DNA from 4 places in the Streptomyces sp. NPDC101393 genome. Region 2 is predicted to be linked to each of the others. Evidence: riboswitches for the same ligand, from Rfam matches in the RefSeq annotation. Region 2 holds a riboswitch; each other region holds the start of a gene.

Region 1 (4,248 bases), on a different contig from region 2:
GACGTCGATCCCGGCCTTCTCCTGGAAGGCCAGCACATCGCGGATCTCGGTCGCGATGCGCTCCTCGTAGGCGGCGCCGTCGATCCGCCCGGCGCGCAGGTCGGCGCGTGCGGTGCGCAGTTCGGCGGTCTGCGGGAACGACCCGATCGTGGTGGTCGGCAGCAGCGGCAGCCGCAGATGGGCGCGCTGCGCCGCGGCCCGCTCGGTGTACGGCTGGGAGCGGCGGCCGTCCGCGTCGGTGACGGCGGCGGCGCGGGCGCGTACGGCCGGGTCGCGGGTGAGGGCGGAGCCGGCGCGGGAGGCCAGGTCGGCCCGGTTGGCGGCGAGTTCGGCGGCGATGGCGTCGGTGCCCTGTGCCAGGCCGCGCGCCAGAGTGGCGATCTCGGACGTCTTCTGGCGGGCGAAGGCGAGCCAGCGGGCGATCTGCGGGTCGATGTCACGCTCGGCGGACGCGTCCAGCGGGACGTGCAGCAGGGAGCAGGAGGAGGCGACATCGACGCGGTCGGCGAGGCCGAGCAGGGTGCCCAGCGTGGACAGCGACTTCTCGAAGTCGTTGATCCAGACGTTGCGTCCGTTGACGACGCCGGCCACCAGCCGCTTGCCGGGCAGCCCGCCGACGGCCGCGAGGTCCCCGAGGTTGGCGGCGGCGGCGCCGGTGAAGTCCAGCGCGAGGCCGTCGACGGGCGCCTTGGCCAGCACCGGCAGCGCGTCGCCCAGCCGGTCGAAGTAGGAGGCGACCAGCAGCTTCGGGCGGTCGGTGAGTGCGCCCAGATCGCGGTAGGCGCGGGCGGCGGAGTTCAGGACGGCGGGCGAGCGGTCCTGTACGAGTGCCGGCTCGTCGAGCTGTGTCCAGACGGCGCCGGCCGCCCGCAGATCCGCGAGCACCTCGGCGTAGACGGGCAGCAGCCGGTCCAGCAGCGTCAGCGGGTCGAAGTCGGCGGCGACACCGGGAGCGGGCTTGGACAGCAGGAGGTAGGTGACCGGGCCGACGAGGACCGGGCGGGCGGTGAGTCCGAGCGTGAGGGCTTCGGTCAGTTCGGCGACCTGCTTGCCGGAGTCCGCGGCGAAGACCGTGTCCGGCCCCAACTCCGGGACCAGATAGTGGTAGTTGGTGTCGAACCACTTGGTCATCTCCAGCGGCGCCACGTCCTGGGTGCCGCGCGCCATCGCGAAGTAGCCGTCCAGGGCATCGGCGGCCACCGCGGCGCGGTGCCGGTCGGGGATCGCACCGACCATGACGCTGGTGTCCAGGACGTGGTCGTAGTACGAGAAGTCACCGGTCGGCACCTCGTCGATACCGGCCCCGGCGAGCTGCTGCCAATTGCCGCGGCGCAGTTCGGCCGCGGTGGCCCGGAGGGCGTCGGCGCCGACCCGGCCCTTCCAGTAGCCCTCGATGGCCTTCTTCAGTTCACGGTGCTGACCCTGACGCGGGTAGCCGTGCACGGTCGACCGTGCTGCCGCGGCTGCGGACTTGCTGGTCACGGAACTCTCCTTCGCGAGTGTCTCCCTACGATCCGGGGACGGCTCACGAGGCGGAGTACGGCGAAGCGGCGGACCACGGCGCGATCTCGCCGCACGTGCCCGCCTGCTGTGTACGCCGACCCACCCGCGAGGTCACCGGATCACCGTGCGCGAGGTTCGCGCACGGACACTGGCAGGTCTTCGGACTCGCGGGCACGTCCGCCGAAAGGCGGACATCTACTGGCCGTCGCTTCCCAGACCCCCGGGGGTCCAGTGCGTATGACGGCGGTCGTTCCCACTCACCGCTGCGGGGCAGTCCCGGATTCCCACCGGGTTCCCTCTTGCGACGCGCCTGCCTGGCGGGCAGGGCGAACCAGTTGCACCGGCCAGCCTAGGCGTTGCGGCACGAGCCGGACAGCGCCGCTCACATGCCGGATGGTGAGATGAGACACGCGCCCCGGGGGTGGCTCGCGGGCACGGTGTCCGGCTGCCCGTCCGCCCGCGTACGCCGAACGCCGCCGCCCGATGGCCGGGAGCCGGGAGCTGCGCTCTAGTGGGACGGGCGGTCCGAGCGACGGCCGCGCGCCGCCCGCGCAGGCGGCAGGACCGGAGGCGAGCCACCCATGACCCACCGCGTAAGGGCAGCCGCCGCGACGGCCGCGGCCGTGCTGTGCGCCACGGCGCTCGGCGGGTGCGGTGACGGTGGCGGCGGCTCGGAATCCTCCCCCGCGCCGTCATCGGCCGCCCCCTCGTCCACCCCGTCGTCCGCGCCCTCGCCCACCAAGGCGGGGCAGTCGCGGATCACCGTCAAGGACTTCACCTTCGTCCCCGCCGAACTGACCGTGCGCCCCGGCGCGAAGGTCACCGTGGTCAACGAGGACGACACCGCCCACACCGTGACGGCCAATGGCAGCAAACCCTTCGACACCGGCCCCATCGGCCCCGGGAAGACCGCCACCTTCACCGCCCCGGACAAGGCCGGCGACTACCCGTACGTCTGCAGCATCCATCCGTCGATGAAGGGCTCGCTCACCGTCCACTGAGCCTTCGCACACGACCCTTGCCCAGGAGGTGGGGAGCCACATGGCAGCAGACCGCGGTGTACCGGAGCCGTCCACCGGGCGGGCCGGGCGGGTCGCCCGGGGTGTCGCGCGGGTGCTGGCCGCCGCCGGCCTGGCGGTGAACGCCTACATCCACGCCCGTCTCGCCGACTCCTACGACGCCGTCGCCGCGGACATCAGCCAGGGCACGCTGTTCCGGGTCGAAGCCGGACTGGCCTCGCTGGCGGCGCTGCTCGTCCTGATCTGGCGGCGCCCTATGGCCGACCTCTTCGCCTGGCTGGTGGCCGCGGGCGGGCTGGCGCTCCTGCTCATCTACCGCTACGTCGACGTCGGGACGCTGGGCCCGGTGCCGAACATGTACGAGCCCGTGTGGACCACGGACAAGCGGCTGACCGTCGTCTCCCAGGCCGTCACCGTCCTCGCCACCGTCTTCCTGCTGCTGGCCCCGGCGCGGCGATCGGACAGACGGCGCAGGTGACGCGCGCCGGCGCCGGTACGGGGTGCCCGGGGCGCGGGGGAGCACGCGCCGGGTGCGAAGAGGATGCGTAAATGTCCATGTTTCGTAACACACAAGCGGATTCATCACGACGGCGGGTGGCGGCGCGGCACAGTGTGGATGCCCGGCGACGGTCCGGGCACTGGGCACGACCGGCACCCCTGCGAGGGTGCCGTATGCAGGAGGTCTCATGTTCCGCTCCGCATCCCGCATCGCCGCGTCCGTTCTCGGTTCGGTGGCGCTGGCGGCCACCGCCGTGCTCCCCGCCGCGGCCGACGGCCACCGCCAGGACCCGCGTCCGCAGCGTTCCGCCGTCGAGCTGGGCCCCATCCAGTACGACAGCCCCGGGCGTGACGACGGCTCCCGCCGCAGCCTCAACGCGGAGTGGGTCACGGTCCGGAACACCGGCCGGCACGCGGTGAACCTCAGCGGCTGGACCCTCGTCGAGGGCCGGCACCACCTCGTCCACCGCTTCCACCACCTGGTGCTCGACGGGCACCGTTCGGTGCGGGTGCACACCGGGATCGGCCGCGACGACCGCCGCGACGTCTACCAGGACCGCCGCCACTACGTCTGGGACAACCACTCCGACACCGCGATCCTGCGCAACGACCACCACCGCACCGTCGACACCGTGAGCTGGGGCCGCCGCCACCGCTGACCGCCCCTCCGGGCACTGATCCGCGACGTACTGCGCCCCGCCCCCGGGACTCGGAAGGAGTCAGGGGCGGGGCGCAGTACGTGGGCCGGGACCGGCGTCGCCGGGGGCTACTTCAGTGCGCTGCGCTGCTGCCACTGCGGCCAGGTCTCCTGCCAGACCTCCAGGCCGTTGCCCACGTCGGTGTGTTCCGTGTTGCTGGTGCCCTTCACCTCGACCGTGGAACCGATCGGCAGGAAGTCGTAGACCCGCTTGGCGTCAGCGGTGGACATGCCGAAACAGCCGTGGCTGTTGTTGACGACACCCAGCGACTTGTTCCAGGGGGCGGAGTGCAGGAACGTCCCCGAGGCGGTCAGATGCGTGACCCACTTCGAGTCGAGCATCCACTCGTCGCCGTGGCCGATGGTGGCGGAATCCATCGTCTCCGCCGCGTTCTTGCTGCGTACGGTGTGCACCCCGCCGCGCGTCGGGTCCTGCGGGGAGCCCGCCGAGCCGGTGATGCTGCCGACGCTCTTGCCGTTCTCGTACATGGTCAGGGTGTGCGAGGGCACGTCGATGACGGCCTTGTGGTC
Region 2 (4,248 bases):
GTGGGGAGGTGGCCGGTGGTGGGGCTGGGGCCGGGGGTGGTGGGTCATGGAGTGGTGGGGGTCGGGCGTACGACGGTTACCCGGTATCCGGGCTCCCCGTCGAGTCCGGGGCCGTCACTCCCGTGGGCGCTGCGGTCATCCTTGGCGCCTTCGCCCCTGCCGTCGCCGTCGCCCGCGCCCGTGGCCACGACGTCGATCCAGCTGCCGTGCGGGTGGCCGCAGCGGCGTTCGCAGCCGGACCAGTGGACGGGGAGCCCGCCGACCGGCGCCGGGGTACTGCCCCGGACGACGGCGGCCGTGGCGTCGGCGCGGACATCGGAGAGGGACTTGGCGCAGCCTGGCCGGCCGGTGCAGGCGCTGATCCGGTGCCAGGGGGAGCCGGGGTCGGTGATCAGGCCGGCGGCGGCCAGCTCGCGCAGCCGCGCCCCGGCCGTGGTGCCCGGCAGGCCGGGGACGATCACGCCGCGCCAGGGGGTGGTCCGCAGCTCGCCCGCCCCGTCCTCGGAGGCGATCGCGGTCAGCAGCCGCCACTGGTCGACGGTCAGCCGGCCGAGCGGCGCGAGGACGGAGAGGGCCCGGCGGCCGTCGGGGGCTTCGGTGATCCCGGGAGCGGTGGCGCCCGCGCCCGGCGGCACGGCGCCCGGATCCGGCGCCGCGACGTACACGGCCCCGATACCCGCCGCCCGCAGGTCCGCCGCCACCGCATGCGCGGTCGGCACCTGTGGGGCGGGGAGCTCGCGGACCCGCCAGGCGCCGGTGCCGCACGCCTCGGCGGCGGCGAGGAAGGACCCGGCGGCGAGGAGCGCGGCCCGCGCCGCGTCCGGTCCGGCGATACGCAGCGCGGCCCCGTCGCCGAGGCGCAGCAGCGCCCCGCCGGGCGCTGCGACCAAGGTCACATCACCGCCGAGCGTCGCCACATCGCCGCGGCCGTCGTCCAGGACGAACAGGAAACGGCCGGAGAGCGCGGTCGCCGAGGGGCTCGTGCAGAGCAGGGTGTCCAGCTGCCGGGCCCACAACCGCACGTCAGAGGGGGTGTGCGGGTCCAGGCCCGCAAGGGGTGAGGCGAGGATGTTGCGGAGGCGTTCGTGGCGCTCCGAGGGCAGCAGACCGGCCTCGCGCAGCAGGCCGGCGAGTTCCTGGCCGCAGTCGTCGGCGAGGCCGCGCAGCTCCGCGTTGCCGCGGGAGGTGAGGGAGAGGTGGCCGTCGCCGAGGCGGTGGGCCGCGTCCCCCAGCGCAGTGGCCTGACGTTCCGTCAAGTCACCGGCGGGCAGCCGTACTCGTGCCAGCCGGCCGTCCGCCGCCGGGTGCAGCCGCAGCGCTCCCGGGCAGGCGTCACCGCGGTCCCGTGGGGGCGGTGCGGCCCGTGCGGGCCGTGGCGAGGGGGAGGGCGGCATGGCGGCGAGCATACCGACGTCGGCGGGTGGCGGATCCGGGGAGGCGGGCACCCGGGGAACCCGCGGACCGCGGGCCCGGAGGCGCCCTCCCACGCCCCGGACACAGCCTTTACTATGCAGGTCGGTGGGTCGGCTGACCCACCGGACGCCAGCGACGGCGCCAAGGGAGGAAGCCCGGTGAGAATCCGGCGCGGTCCCGCCACTGTGAACCCGGCCACCGCCGGGCGAGCCAGGAACTCCCGCCGTCCCTACGACCCACCCGGGGCGCGGACACCCCGAGGAAGGCCTGCGCTCGCATGCTCCTGCTGCTGTCGACCTCCGACACCGACCTGCTCAGCGCCCGCGCTGCCACCGGTCCCGTGCCCTACCGGCTCGCCAACCCCGCCCGCCTCGACGTCGCCGAGCTGCCCGCGCTCCTGGAGGGGACCGACCTCGTCGTCGTCCGCCTCCTCGGCGGCATCCGCGCCTGGGAAGAGGGCCTGGAGGTGTTGCTCGCCGCGGACCAGCACCGTCCCGTCGTCGTCCTCACCGGTGAACAGGCCCCCGACGCCCAGCTGATGGAGGCCTCCACGGTCCCCGTCGGCACCGCGGCCGAGGCGCACGCCTACCTCGCGCACGGCGGCCCCGCCAACCTCGACCAGCTGGCCCGCTTCCTCTCCGACACCGTGCTGCTGACCGGCCACGGCTTCGAACCCCCGGCGCCCGCCCCCACCTGGGGACAGCTGGAGCGCCCGGACGCCCGTACGGACACCGGCGGCCCGCAGGTCGCGGTGCTCTACTACCGCGCCCACCACATGAGCGGCAACACCGGCTTCGTCGACGCCCTCTGCGCGCAGATCGAGCGGGCCGGCGGGCGCCCGCTGCCGCTGTTCGTCGCGTCGCTGCGCGCGCCCGAACCGGAGCTGATCGAGGCGCTGCGCCCGGTCGACGCCATCGTCACCACCGTCCTGGCCGCCGGCGGCACCAAGCCCGCCGAGGCCTCCGCCGGCGGCGACGACGAGTCCTGGGACGCCGGTGCGCTCGCCGCCCTGGACGTACCGATCCTCCAGGCGCTGTGCCTGACCGGTTCGCGCGCTGCCTGGGAGGAGAACGACGAGGGCCTGTCGCCGCTGGACGCCGCCTCGCAGATCGCCGTGCCCGAGTTCGACGGCCGGCTGATCACCGTCCCGTTCTCCTTCAAGGAGGTCGACGAGGACGGCCTGCCGGTGTACGTCGCCGACCCCGAGCGGGCCGCCCGGGTCGCCGGCATCGCCGTGCGGCACGCCCGGCTGCGGCACATCCCGGCCGCCGACAAGCGCCTGGCCCTGGTCCTCTCCGCGTACCCCACCAAGCACTCCCGCATCGGCAACGCCGTCGGTCTGGACACCCCCGCCAGCGCCGTCGCCCTGCTGAGCCGCCTGCAGGCGGACGGCTACGACTTCGGCACCGAAGAGGTGCCCGGCCTGGTCTCCGGCGACGGCGACGAGCTGATCTACGCCCTCATCGAGGCCGGCGGCCACGACCAGGAATGGCTCACCGAGGAACAGCTCGCCCGCAACCCGGTCCGTATCCCGGCCGCCGACTACAAGCGCTGGTACGCCACGCTGCCGCAGGAGCTGCGCGCGTCCGTCGAGCAGCACTGGGGCCCGCCGCCCGGCGAGATGTTCCTCGACCGCAGCCGCAACCCCGAGGGCGACATCGTCCTCGCGGCCCTGCGCCGCGGCAATCTCCTCGTCCTCATCCAGCCGCCGCGCGGCTTCGGCGAGAACCCGATCGCGATCTACCACGACCCCGATCTGCCGCCCTCGCACCACTACTTGGCCGCCTACCGCTGGATCGCCGCCTCCCAGGAGGACGGCGGCTTCGGCGCGGACGCGATGGTGCACCTCGGCAAGCACGGCAATCTGGAGTGGCTGCCCGGCAAGAACGCCGGCCTGTCCGCCGCCTGCGGCCCCGACGCCGCCCTCGGCGACCTCCCGCTCATCTACCCCTTCCTGGTCAACGACCCGGGCGAGGGCACCCAGGCCAAGCGCCGGGTGCACGCCACCCTCGTCGACCACCTCGTCCCGCCGATGGCCCGCGCCGAGTCCTACGGCGACATCGCGCGCCTGGAGCAGCTGCTCGACGAGTACGCCGCGATCTCCGCGATGGACCCGGCGAAGCTGCCCGCCATCCGCGCGCAGATCTGGACCCTGATCCAGGCCGCCAAGCTCGACCACGACCTCGGCCTCGAAGCCCGCCCGGACGACGACGGCTTCGACGACTTCCTGCTGCACGTCGACGGCTGGCTGTGCGAGGTCAAGGACGCCCAGATCCGCGACGGTCTGCACATCCTCGGCGGCGCGCCCACCGGTGCGGCCCGCGTCAACCTCGTCCTCGCCATCCTCCGCGCCCGCCAGATCTGGGGCGGCACCACCGCCCTGCCCGGCCTGCGCGAGGCGCTCGGCCTGGACGAGTCCGCGGCGACGCGCACCGCGGCCGACGACACCGAGGAGCGCGCCCGCGCCCTCGTCCAGGCGATGGAGGACGCGTCCTGGGAGCCGTCCGCGGCAGAGACGGTCGCCGCCGAACTCGCCCCCGAACAGCGGGACGCGGTCACCGCGATCCTCACCTTCGCGGCCCGTGAGGTCATCCCCCGCCTGGCCGGCACCACCGACGAGATCACCCACGCCGTGCACGCCCTGAACGGCGGCTTCGTCCCGGCCGGCCCCTCCGGCTCCCCGCTCCGCGGCCTCGTCAACGTCCTGCCGACGGGCCGCAACTTCTACTCCGTCGACCCGAAGGCGGTCCCCTCCCGCCTCGCCTGGGAAACGGGCCAGGCGCTGGCCGACTCGCTCCTCGCCCGCTACCGCGACGACAACGGCGACTGGCCCAC
Region 3 (4,248 bases), on a different contig from region 2:
GGGTCAGCGTCGTACGGTGGCGGGCGGCCAGTACCGAGACGCTGCTCACCCCGGGAATCACGTCGTAGGTGAAGGGCACCGCACCGCGGGCGGTGACCTCCTCCAGCGTGTCGATCGTGCTGTCGTAGAGCGCGGGGTCGCCCCACACCAGGAACGCGCCGGTCCGGCCCGGCTCCAGCTCGTCGAGGATGAGCCGCTCGTACAGGTCGGCGCGGCGGTGGCGCCAGTCGACGACCTGGGCCTGATAGCGGGCCGGGCTCGCGGGGGAGCGATCGCGCCTTGGGTCCGCCGCCTCGACCACCCGGTGCCCCGGGCCGGCGTGCTCGGCCACCAGATCTCTGCGCAGCCGGGTCAGCTCGGACGCCCGCGCGCCCTTGTCCAGCAGGAAGAACACCTCGCAGGTCCGCAGGGCGCGCACCGCGGCCAGCGTCACATGCTCCGGATCCCCCGAGCCGATCCCGATGACCCGGATCCGCCGCAAGCCTTCCTCGCTCATGAGGACACCGCCGCGGACGGCCCCGCCGCACAGACGGCCGGAAGGGGGTGGCCGGGCGCGGTACCGCCGTCCGGGCCGGCCGCGCCGGCCTCCCCCTCCTCGGTCTCTCCCGGGTACATGATCTGGACGTCACGCAGCAGACCGTCCACAAGGTCGTCCACGTCGAGTCGCTTCTCCACCGAACGCAGATCGGTCAGCCCGGCCCGGAGGGAGGCACGGGGCGGCGCGAGGAGCTTGCAGCAGTCCTCGTCCGGCAGCACGGAGATCTCCGCGGTGCCGATGGACCGGGCCTCGTCGATGATCTCCTGCTTCTCCCAGCCGACCAGCGGCCGCAGCATTGGCAGGGTGGCGGCCTCGTCCACCGCGGCCATGTTCGCCAGGGTCTGGCTGGCCACCTGCCCCAGGCTGTCACCGGTCACCAGCGCCTCCGCCCGGGTCCGGCCCGCCAGTGCGGAAGCCGTGCGGGCCATCAGCCGCCGCTGTGCGACGACCTGGAGCTTGCCGGCTCCTGCGATGGCCAGTTGCTTCTGGGCGTGGCCGAGGGCGATGACGTGCAGCCGCCCGCCGGGCTGATAGCGGTTGAGTTCACGGGCGAGGGCGTACGCCTTGTAGACGGAAGCGGCGTTCGTGTAGGGAGCGCCGGTGAAGTGGACGAAGTCGCAGCGCAGCCCGCGGCGCATCGCCCGGTAGGCCGCCACCGGTGAGTCGTACCCGCCGGAGAGCAGCACCAGGGCGCGGCCGCTGGAGCCGACGGGCAGCCCGCCCGCCCCCTGGTGACGGGTCCAGGAGACGTAGCTCTCCTTGTGGTCGATCTCGACGGAGACCCGGACATCCGGGCTGGAGAGGTTCACCGGCACACGTCCCAGAGCTTCCTGGACGCGCGCACCGAGAAACCGCTCGAACTGCGACGAGGTCATCTCGAAGCTCTTGTCCCGGCGCTTGACCCGCACGGCGAAGGTGATCCCGGGCCGCTCGGCACGGGCGCCGGCGAGCGCGTCCACGACTGCCGTCGTGATGTCCGCGACGGTGCTCGGGAGGCGCAGGGCGGGCTCCACCGCGTTGAACCCCATCACCCTGCGGGCGCGCTCCACGAGGACGTCCTGCGGTACCTCGCCCCCGAGCACGGTGATGTTGTGGCCGGACGTGATCCACGTGGAGCCGCCGATGCCCCTCAGGGCGCGGCGGAGATTGTCGTGCAGCCGCTCGGTGAACAGGTGCCGGTTGCGGCCCTTGAGAAAGATCTCACCGTGTTTGAGCAGGACACAGGGCCCGCTCGGGTGCCCAGTTCTGGGGGAGGGGATGGACGTGATGCTCGGTTCACCGGGCACGAAACTCTCCTTCGCGAGTTCGTCGTGCGGACCGGCGCCGGGCCGTGAACGGGATGCGGCCCGCCCTCGTCGTGCGCAGGGTTGAAGGAATCGCACCACTCGCTCAGCGGCCCCGTCACCGGGTCGCTGTGCATACGTGCGTGGTGATCGCACCGCGCACGAGCAGTGGCAGGTCTTCGGACTCGTGGGCACGTCCCTGGGGACGGGACACCTACTGGCCGTCGCTTCCCGGGTCACACGCGTACCCAGTGCTCGATGACGGCGGTCGTTCCCACTCACCGCTGCGAGGCAGTCCCGGCATCCCACCGGGTTCCCTCTTACGACACCCCGCCTGGCGGACGGGACGAACCAGCTGCGGGTCCAGGGTAGACAAGGCTGCGCACGGTGCGTGCACCAGCAGGGGGAGGGGAGGCAGGGGGAGACGGAAGCACCGTCCGCTGGGGGAGTGGCGGCACGGGCGTGAGCGCGGGTGTGAGCGCGAGCCTGCCTACCCCGCGTGCTGTCGGCGCACCATCTCGGTGATCCAGATGGGCGCGAACGGAGACGTGCAGCCCGGGGGCGTCGGGTAGTCCTTGAGCACCTCCAGGCGCTCACCGATATCGAGGGCACGGGTGCGGAGCTCGGCGTGCTCGATGCCGATCTGAGCCAGGCAGTGATTCATCGCCCACTGCAGGCGAGCCGGGGCGTCCTTCATCTCCGCCTCGATGACGTCGAGCAGTCCTGCGAGGTCGAGGTCCTCGGGCTTCTTCGCCACGCGTTCGGTGGTCAGGGCCCAGCCGGCACTCGCCACCACCGGATCCGGATCGGCGGACCAGGCCAGGCGCAGCTCCTGGGAGTGCGGGTTCTTCTTCACCACGTAGTTCACGAGCCAGTCGTGCACCTTGGGCGTCCGTGCCTCGCGCAGCATGACGTCCAACTCGTCACGCCCGAACGCCTTGGGGCGGCAGATCAGGAGCGCCAGCAGCCTCGCCGCGGTGTCATCCGTCTCCCAGAGCCGGCACGCGAGGTCCTGCTGCGTCTTCAACCGCTTCGCGAGCGCGCGCAGCTTGGTGAGGTTCACACCGTGATCGTCACCGTGCTTCTCGTTCACCGCGCGTACCTTCGGGTCTTCCAGCGCGGCCAGCTCGGCCCTCACCTCGGCCACCGTCGGTGTCGTCCCGGCCATCTCGGCCTCCCCTCTCTCACGTGCGGGAACGACCCTATGACGGAAGTCGGCCTCTTGTCGTACCTACCCGGGCCGGGCGAGGGCGTGGGCGGTGGGCCGTGGCCGGTCAGGCCGGCGCGGGCCCGCTTTGCGTTCCTGGGGCCCGGCCGCCACCTTCTCTTCCGTACGTCCACTTGCCCGGTGTGCCGCTTCCGGTGCCTTACGCCGGCCCGCATGCGCGGTAGGCATCAGCGGCGAGCGGAAGCGGCTCGCCCGCGGTCTCGGCTTCGCAGGCGATCGGCTTCTTGGTGAGATCCAGCAGATCCAGTGTGGGCATGTTCCTCTCCAGCGTAGGGACGTCCTGCGGGTCGAGAAGGGCCTTGGTGATCTTGTGCAGGGGGTTGCCGGCCGGCTTGAGTCCGTCACCGGTGTCAGCTGACGCGGGGGAGGCGAGAGCGGTGGCTGCGGCGGCGACCAGGACCGCGGCGAGGATCGTGCGCTTCACGTGTTTTCCCTTCTCGGTCGGCGCGAGGTGCGCCGACGCACCCTGGGACAACGGGAGCGGCTTGCCGGGGTTACGGCATCCTGTGGTGCCCGATAAAGACCGGTACCGCCGCTTTTCTCTCGGCGCGCCATCGCCGAGGCCCCCACCGTCCCGCTGCGGGCGACTGCGGGCGGCCGGGCTGCGGGGCAACCGGGCCCGGCCGCAGATACGGCGGAGTCATGGTGCCGACCGTTCTCGGCATCCGGATCCTCGACCTTGCCTTGCCTTGCCTCGACCTTGCCTTGCGGTGCGGTGCGGTGTCAGCAGCGCATCCTGTCCAGTTCGCTGCCGATCGCCTCCCGTAGCGCTTCATGCCGCGGACCGAGCCTGAACTGCTCGTCGCTCCAGCGTTCGCGGGGATAGAGCCACACCGGAGCGCCCACCAGATCTGCTGGCTCCCACGCGAACCGCGGCCAGACATGCGCATGCAGGAACGGGTCCGTGTTCCCCAGGATCTCCAGATTCACCCGGCGGAAGGCCGGGTCCAGTCGTCGGCAGGACCGCTCCACGGCCTCGCCGAGCTGGTCCATGTCGGACAGGAACGACAGCCGCTTGGCCCTCGGCAGGTCCGAGAGGCGCTGCACACCCGGTTCGTCCACGAGCAGAACCGAGTAGCCAGGCAGGAACTGCACATCCCCGATCACCGCGAAGCCCGACGTCAAACGCCGCAGCACGGTCGGGTTCTCACCCCTCAGCGCGGTCCCGATCCGGTCCGCCCGCCAGTCACCAGTCATCA
Region 4 (4,248 bases), on a different contig from region 2:
CAACCTCACCGCCTTCAACCAGGGCGGCGCGCTGGTGCTGATCTACAAGGACGGCTCGGTCCTGATCAACCACGGCGGCACCGAGATGGGCCAGGGCCTGCACACCAAGATGCTGCAGGTGGCCGCGACCACCCTGGGCATCCCGCTGCACAAGGTCCGGCTGGCCCCCACACGAACCGACAAGGTGCCCAACACCTCGGCCACCGCCGCGAGTGCCGGAGCGGATCTCAACGGCGCGGCGGTGAAGAACGCCTGCGAGCAGTTGCGGGAGCGGCTGCTGCAGGTGGCTGCCACCCAACTGAGCGCGAATGCCTCGGACGTACGCATCGTCGAGGGCGTCGCGCGCAGCCTGGGCAGTGACAAGGAGCTGGCCTGGGACGACCTGGTGCGCACCGCGTATTTCCAGCGGGTTCAGCTGTCGGCGGCCGGTTTCTACCGGACCGAGGGACTGCACTGGGACGCGAAGACGTTCAAGGGCTCGCCGTTCAAGTACTTCTCCCATGGGGCCGCCGCGGCCGAGGTGGAGGTGGACGGCTTCACCGGCGCATACCGCATCCGGCGGGTGGACATCGTGCACGATGTCGGCGACAGCCTGTCCCCGATGATCGACATCGGTCAGGTGGAAGGCGGGTTCGTGCAGGGGGCGGGCTGGCTGACGCTTGAGGACATGCGCTGGGACTCCAGTGACGGGCCGCACCGCGGCCGGCTGCTGACCCAGGCCGCGAGCACCTACAAGCTGCCGAGCTTTTCGGAGATGCCCGAGGAATTCCACGTCACCCTTCTGGAGAACGCCACCGAGGAGGGCTCGGTATACGGGTCCAAGGCGGTGGGTGAGCCTCCGCTGATGCTGGCGTTCTCGGTGCGAGAGGCGTTGCGGCAGGCCGCCGGCGCGTTCGGGCCTAAGGGGGCCGGCATCGAGTTGGCCTCACCCGCGACACCGGAGGCGGTGTACTGGGCGATCCAGCAGGCCCGCCGGAACGGTGCCTCCCCGAACGGTCACGCCCGTAACGGGGCTGCCGCCAACGGCCACGGCGGCGACGGCCACGCCGGAAACGGGAACGCTGCCAACGGCACGATCCGGAGCAACGCCACAGCATTGAACGGTGCCTGACATGACGTGGGTCGACGCGGTCACACGGTTGCGGGCACGCCGGGAGGCCGGCGTGCTGGTGACCGTCGCGACCGTGCGCGGCCACGCCCCACGCGACGCAGGAGCGAAACTGGTGGTGGGGCAGACCGAGACGTGGGGTTCGATCGGTGGCGGCAATATCGAGGCCGTCGCGATCGATCGGGCCCGGGGAATGATCGGCGCGTCCAAGCCGGAACCGGAACTGATCGATTTCGCCCTGAACGACAAGGTGACCAACGAGCACGGCGTGCAGTGCTGCGGCGGCGCGGTCTCGGTGCTGCTCGAACCGCTGCCGGTGGTGAGGGCGGTGGCGATCTTCGGCGTCGGGCACGTAGGGCTGGAACTGGCACGCATCCTGGCACGTCAGGACCTCGACCTCCATCTGGTCGACACCCGCGCCGACATCCTCACCGAGGAGCGGCTCGACGTGCTGGCGGACGCGGTGGCGCAGGTGCATGTGCATCACACGCCGCTGCTGCCCGAGGAGGTGCTGGAGGAGTTGCCGCACGGCACCCACATCCTGATCATGACCCATGATCATGCCGAGGACGCCGCGCTGTGCGACGCCGCCTTGCGGACCACCCATCTCGGCTCCCTCGGGCTGATCGGGTCGGAGGCCAAGTGGGTGCGGTTCCGCAAACGCCTCGCCACCGAGGGCGGCCACGGCGAGGCCACCATCGACCGGATCAAGACCCCGATCGGGCTGGCCACCCTGACGGGCAAGGAACCCGCGACCATTGCCGTGAGCGTCGCCGCCGATTTGCTGCGCACCTTCGAAACCGAGGGGGACTGACACTCCCACCGGATCGACAGGGCGCCCCGCACGCGTGCGAACGCACCGTGCGGGGCGCCCTGTCGGCGTGACCGAGCCCCTGGACCCGGCGCCCGCCGCCTCGTGCGCCACAATGAGTGCACGAGGCGACGGGGACCAGGAAGCCGGTGCGATTCCGGCGCGGTCCCGCCACTGTGACCGGGGAGCTGTCCTCCTGCATGCCACTGTCCGCAGCCGCGGGTGGGAAGGCGGAGGCCGGCAACGATCCGGGAGCCAGGAGACTGACCCGTCGCCGGTCCGATGGCAGGGGCGAGGAAACCCCGGAGAGGATCGATGGTGACGACGCATGCCCGGACGGAGCCGGTGCACCGGCCCGAACCCGGCAACCGGCCGGAACCCGGAAGACGGATGGTGCTGGCCGCCGGAGGCGCCCTGGCGCTGACCTCGCCCGGCCTGCTCGCCGGCTGCGGCGGGGACGCGAGGGACGGGGGCGGCGGCGACCGGTTCCGCGCCGCGTTCACGGCCGGCGGCTCCCAGGAGACCCTCGACCCCCACGTCGCGCCGAACTTCGTCGACCAGGCCCGCGCCAAGGCCCTCTACGACACGCTCGGCACGTACGCGGACGACATGTCCGTCCGCGAGCGGCTCGCGGAATCCTGGGAGGGCGACGCCTCCGGCACCCGGTGGCACATACGTCTGCGCACGGCGGAGTTCCACGACGGCAGACCGGTGACCGCACGGGACGTCCTCTACAGCTACCGCCGCGCTGCCGACCCCGACACCGGTTCCCCCTCGCAGCAACTGCTCTCCGCGATCGACTTCGAGGCGAGCAAGGCCGACGGCCAACGGTCCGTCGTCTTCGTGCTGAAGGCGCCGAACTTCGAGTTCCCCACCGTCTTCGCCGGCCCCGGCACGGAGATCATCCCCGACGGTACGAAGGACTTCCGCAAGCCCGTCGGCTCCGGCCCCTTCAGCTACGTGTCGTTCACACCCGGCGGGACCGCCCGCTACCGGCGCTGGGCGGACCACTGGGACGGTGCCCCGCACATCGCCGAGCTGGAGATCGTCCCGGCGAACGAGGAGTCGGCGCGACTCAACGCGCTGCTCTCCGGACAGGTCCACTACGCCGCCGACATGGCCGGCGCCTCGGTGGACCGGCTGCAGCAGAAGGGCTCGACGCGGCTGCTGACCGCCAAACGGGCCACCGCCCAGCAGCTGTTGCTGCGCGCCGGCCGCAAGCCCTTCGACGACCCGCGGCTGGTGCGGGCCGTGCAGCTCGGGCTCGACCGGAAGGCGCTGGTGCGCGTCGCCCTCGCCGGGCACGGCGAGCCGGGGAACGACCTGTTCGGCATGGGCCTGCGCGGCTACCCCGACGGCCTGAAGCCCCGCGTGCGCGATGTCGAAAGGGCCCGGAAGCTCGTGAAGGAGGCCGGCGCGGACGGGTGGGAGATCACCGTGGAGACCAGTGCGGTCGACGCCGCCTGGGAGCCGGCCGCGGACCTGATGGCGCGGCAACTACGCGAGGTGGGGCTGAAGTTGACCGCCAACACCCGGGCCGCCAGCACGTATTTCAGTGAGATCAAGACGCACGGGGTCGCCGCCTTCAACACCAGCTCCACGCTGCCCGTCTCCGACTTCCTCCAGCAGCGGGTCCGCGGCGGAGCCGCCCGCAACCAGACGCAGTACGCCTCGAAGGAGTTCGACACGCTGCTGGAGCGCGCCCGCACCACCCGCGACGAGCGGGACCGGCTGGCCTTGCTCACCCGCGCCCAGAAGATCGCCCGGGACGGGTCCGGGCTCCTGGTGTGGGCGTTCTCCGATGCCAACGACGCCATCGGCCCTTCGGTCCGCGGCCTGCGCGCCGCACCGCCGAACTCGCACGACTGGGCCCGGTTCGACCGGGTCCGCATCGGCTGAAGTGCGCGCCTACGTCCTGCGGCGCTCACTGCTGGCGGTCCTTCAGTGCCTGGTGGTGCTGGTCGCCGTGTTCGCCGTCGGCTCGCTGCTGCCCGGGGACACGGCCGACGTGCTCCGCGGCGAACTCGGAACGCCCGCACAAGTCCAGGCACTGCGAAGCCAGTTGGGGCTGGACGAGCCGGCCTGGACCCGCTTCGGGCACTGGCCGGGCAACCTGCTCACCGGCGACCTCGGGAATTCCCTGACGACCGGCCTGCCGGTGGGCGACGACATCGGCCGCCGCATCGGGGTGACCCTGCTGCTGGGTGTCCCGGCGCTGGCGCTGGTCACGGTGCTGGCGCCGCTGCTGGGCACGGTGTCGGGACTGCGGGAGGGCAGTCGCGTCGACCGGACGCTGAATACGGCGGCCCTTCTGCTGCACGCCGTCCCG

The links. A riboswitch is a leader RNA that binds a small molecule or an ion and turns the genes downstream of it on or off. The one in region 2 is predicted to bind cobalamin.
Region 1: another riboswitch for cobalamin. It lies ahead of metE (5-methyltetrahydropteroyltriglutamate--homocysteine S-methyltransferase); the one in region 2 lies ahead of cobN (cobaltochelatase subunit CobN).
Region 3: another riboswitch for cobalamin. It lies ahead of thiI (tRNA uracil 4-sulfurtransferase ThiI); the one in region 2 lies ahead of cobN (cobaltochelatase subunit CobN).
Region 4: another riboswitch for cobalamin. It lies ahead of ACIRQ7_RS06085 (ABC transporter substrate-binding protein); the one in region 2 lies ahead of cobN (cobaltochelatase subunit CobN).

The regions. Positions count from the first base shown of each region.
Region 1 is NZ_JBIWNU010000006.1:506,706-510,953, forward strand. It holds gene metE (5-methyltetrahydropteroyltriglutamate--homocysteine S-methyltransferase) at 1-1,482, opposite strand, end outside; cobalamin riboswitch at 1,636-1,854, opposite strand; gene ACIRQ7_RS21935 (cupredoxin domain-containing protein) at 2,085-2,504, shown strand; gene ACIRQ7_RS21940 (hypothetical protein) at 2,545-3,000, shown strand; gene ACIRQ7_RS21945 (lamin tail domain-containing protein) at 3,209-3,679, shown strand; gene ACIRQ7_RS21950 (Ig-like domain-containing protein) at 3,787-4,248, opposite strand, start outside.
Region 2 is NZ_JBIWNU010000005.1:581,497-585,744, forward strand. It holds gene cobG (precorrin-3B synthase) at 45-1,394, opposite strand; cobalamin riboswitch at 1,502-1,654, shown strand; gene cobN (cobaltochelatase subunit CobN) at 1,691-4,248, shown strand, end outside.
Region 3 is NZ_JBIWNU010000002.1:855,443-859,690, reverse strand. It holds gene cobF (precorrin-6A synthase (deacetylating)) at 1-496, opposite strand, end outside; gene thiI (tRNA uracil 4-sulfurtransferase ThiI) at 493-1,824, opposite strand; cobalamin riboswitch at 1,974-2,192, opposite strand; gene ACIRQ7_RS09510 (DNA alkylation repair protein) at 2,312-2,989, opposite strand; gene ACIRQ7_RS09505 (hypothetical protein) at 3,189-3,473, opposite strand; gene ACIRQ7_RS09500 (diadenosine tetraphosphate hydrolase) at 3,773-4,246, opposite strand.
Region 4 is NZ_JBIWNU010000002.1:95,922-100,169, reverse strand. It holds gene xdhB (xanthine dehydrogenase molybdopterin binding subunit) at 1-1,111, shown strand, start outside; gene xdhC (xanthine dehydrogenase accessory protein XdhC) at 1,113-1,922, shown strand; cobalamin riboswitch at 2,057-2,185, shown strand; gene ACIRQ7_RS06085 (ABC transporter substrate-binding protein) at 2,235-3,818, shown strand; partial or broken gene ACIRQ7_RS06080 (hypothetical protein) at 3,721-3,987, shown strand.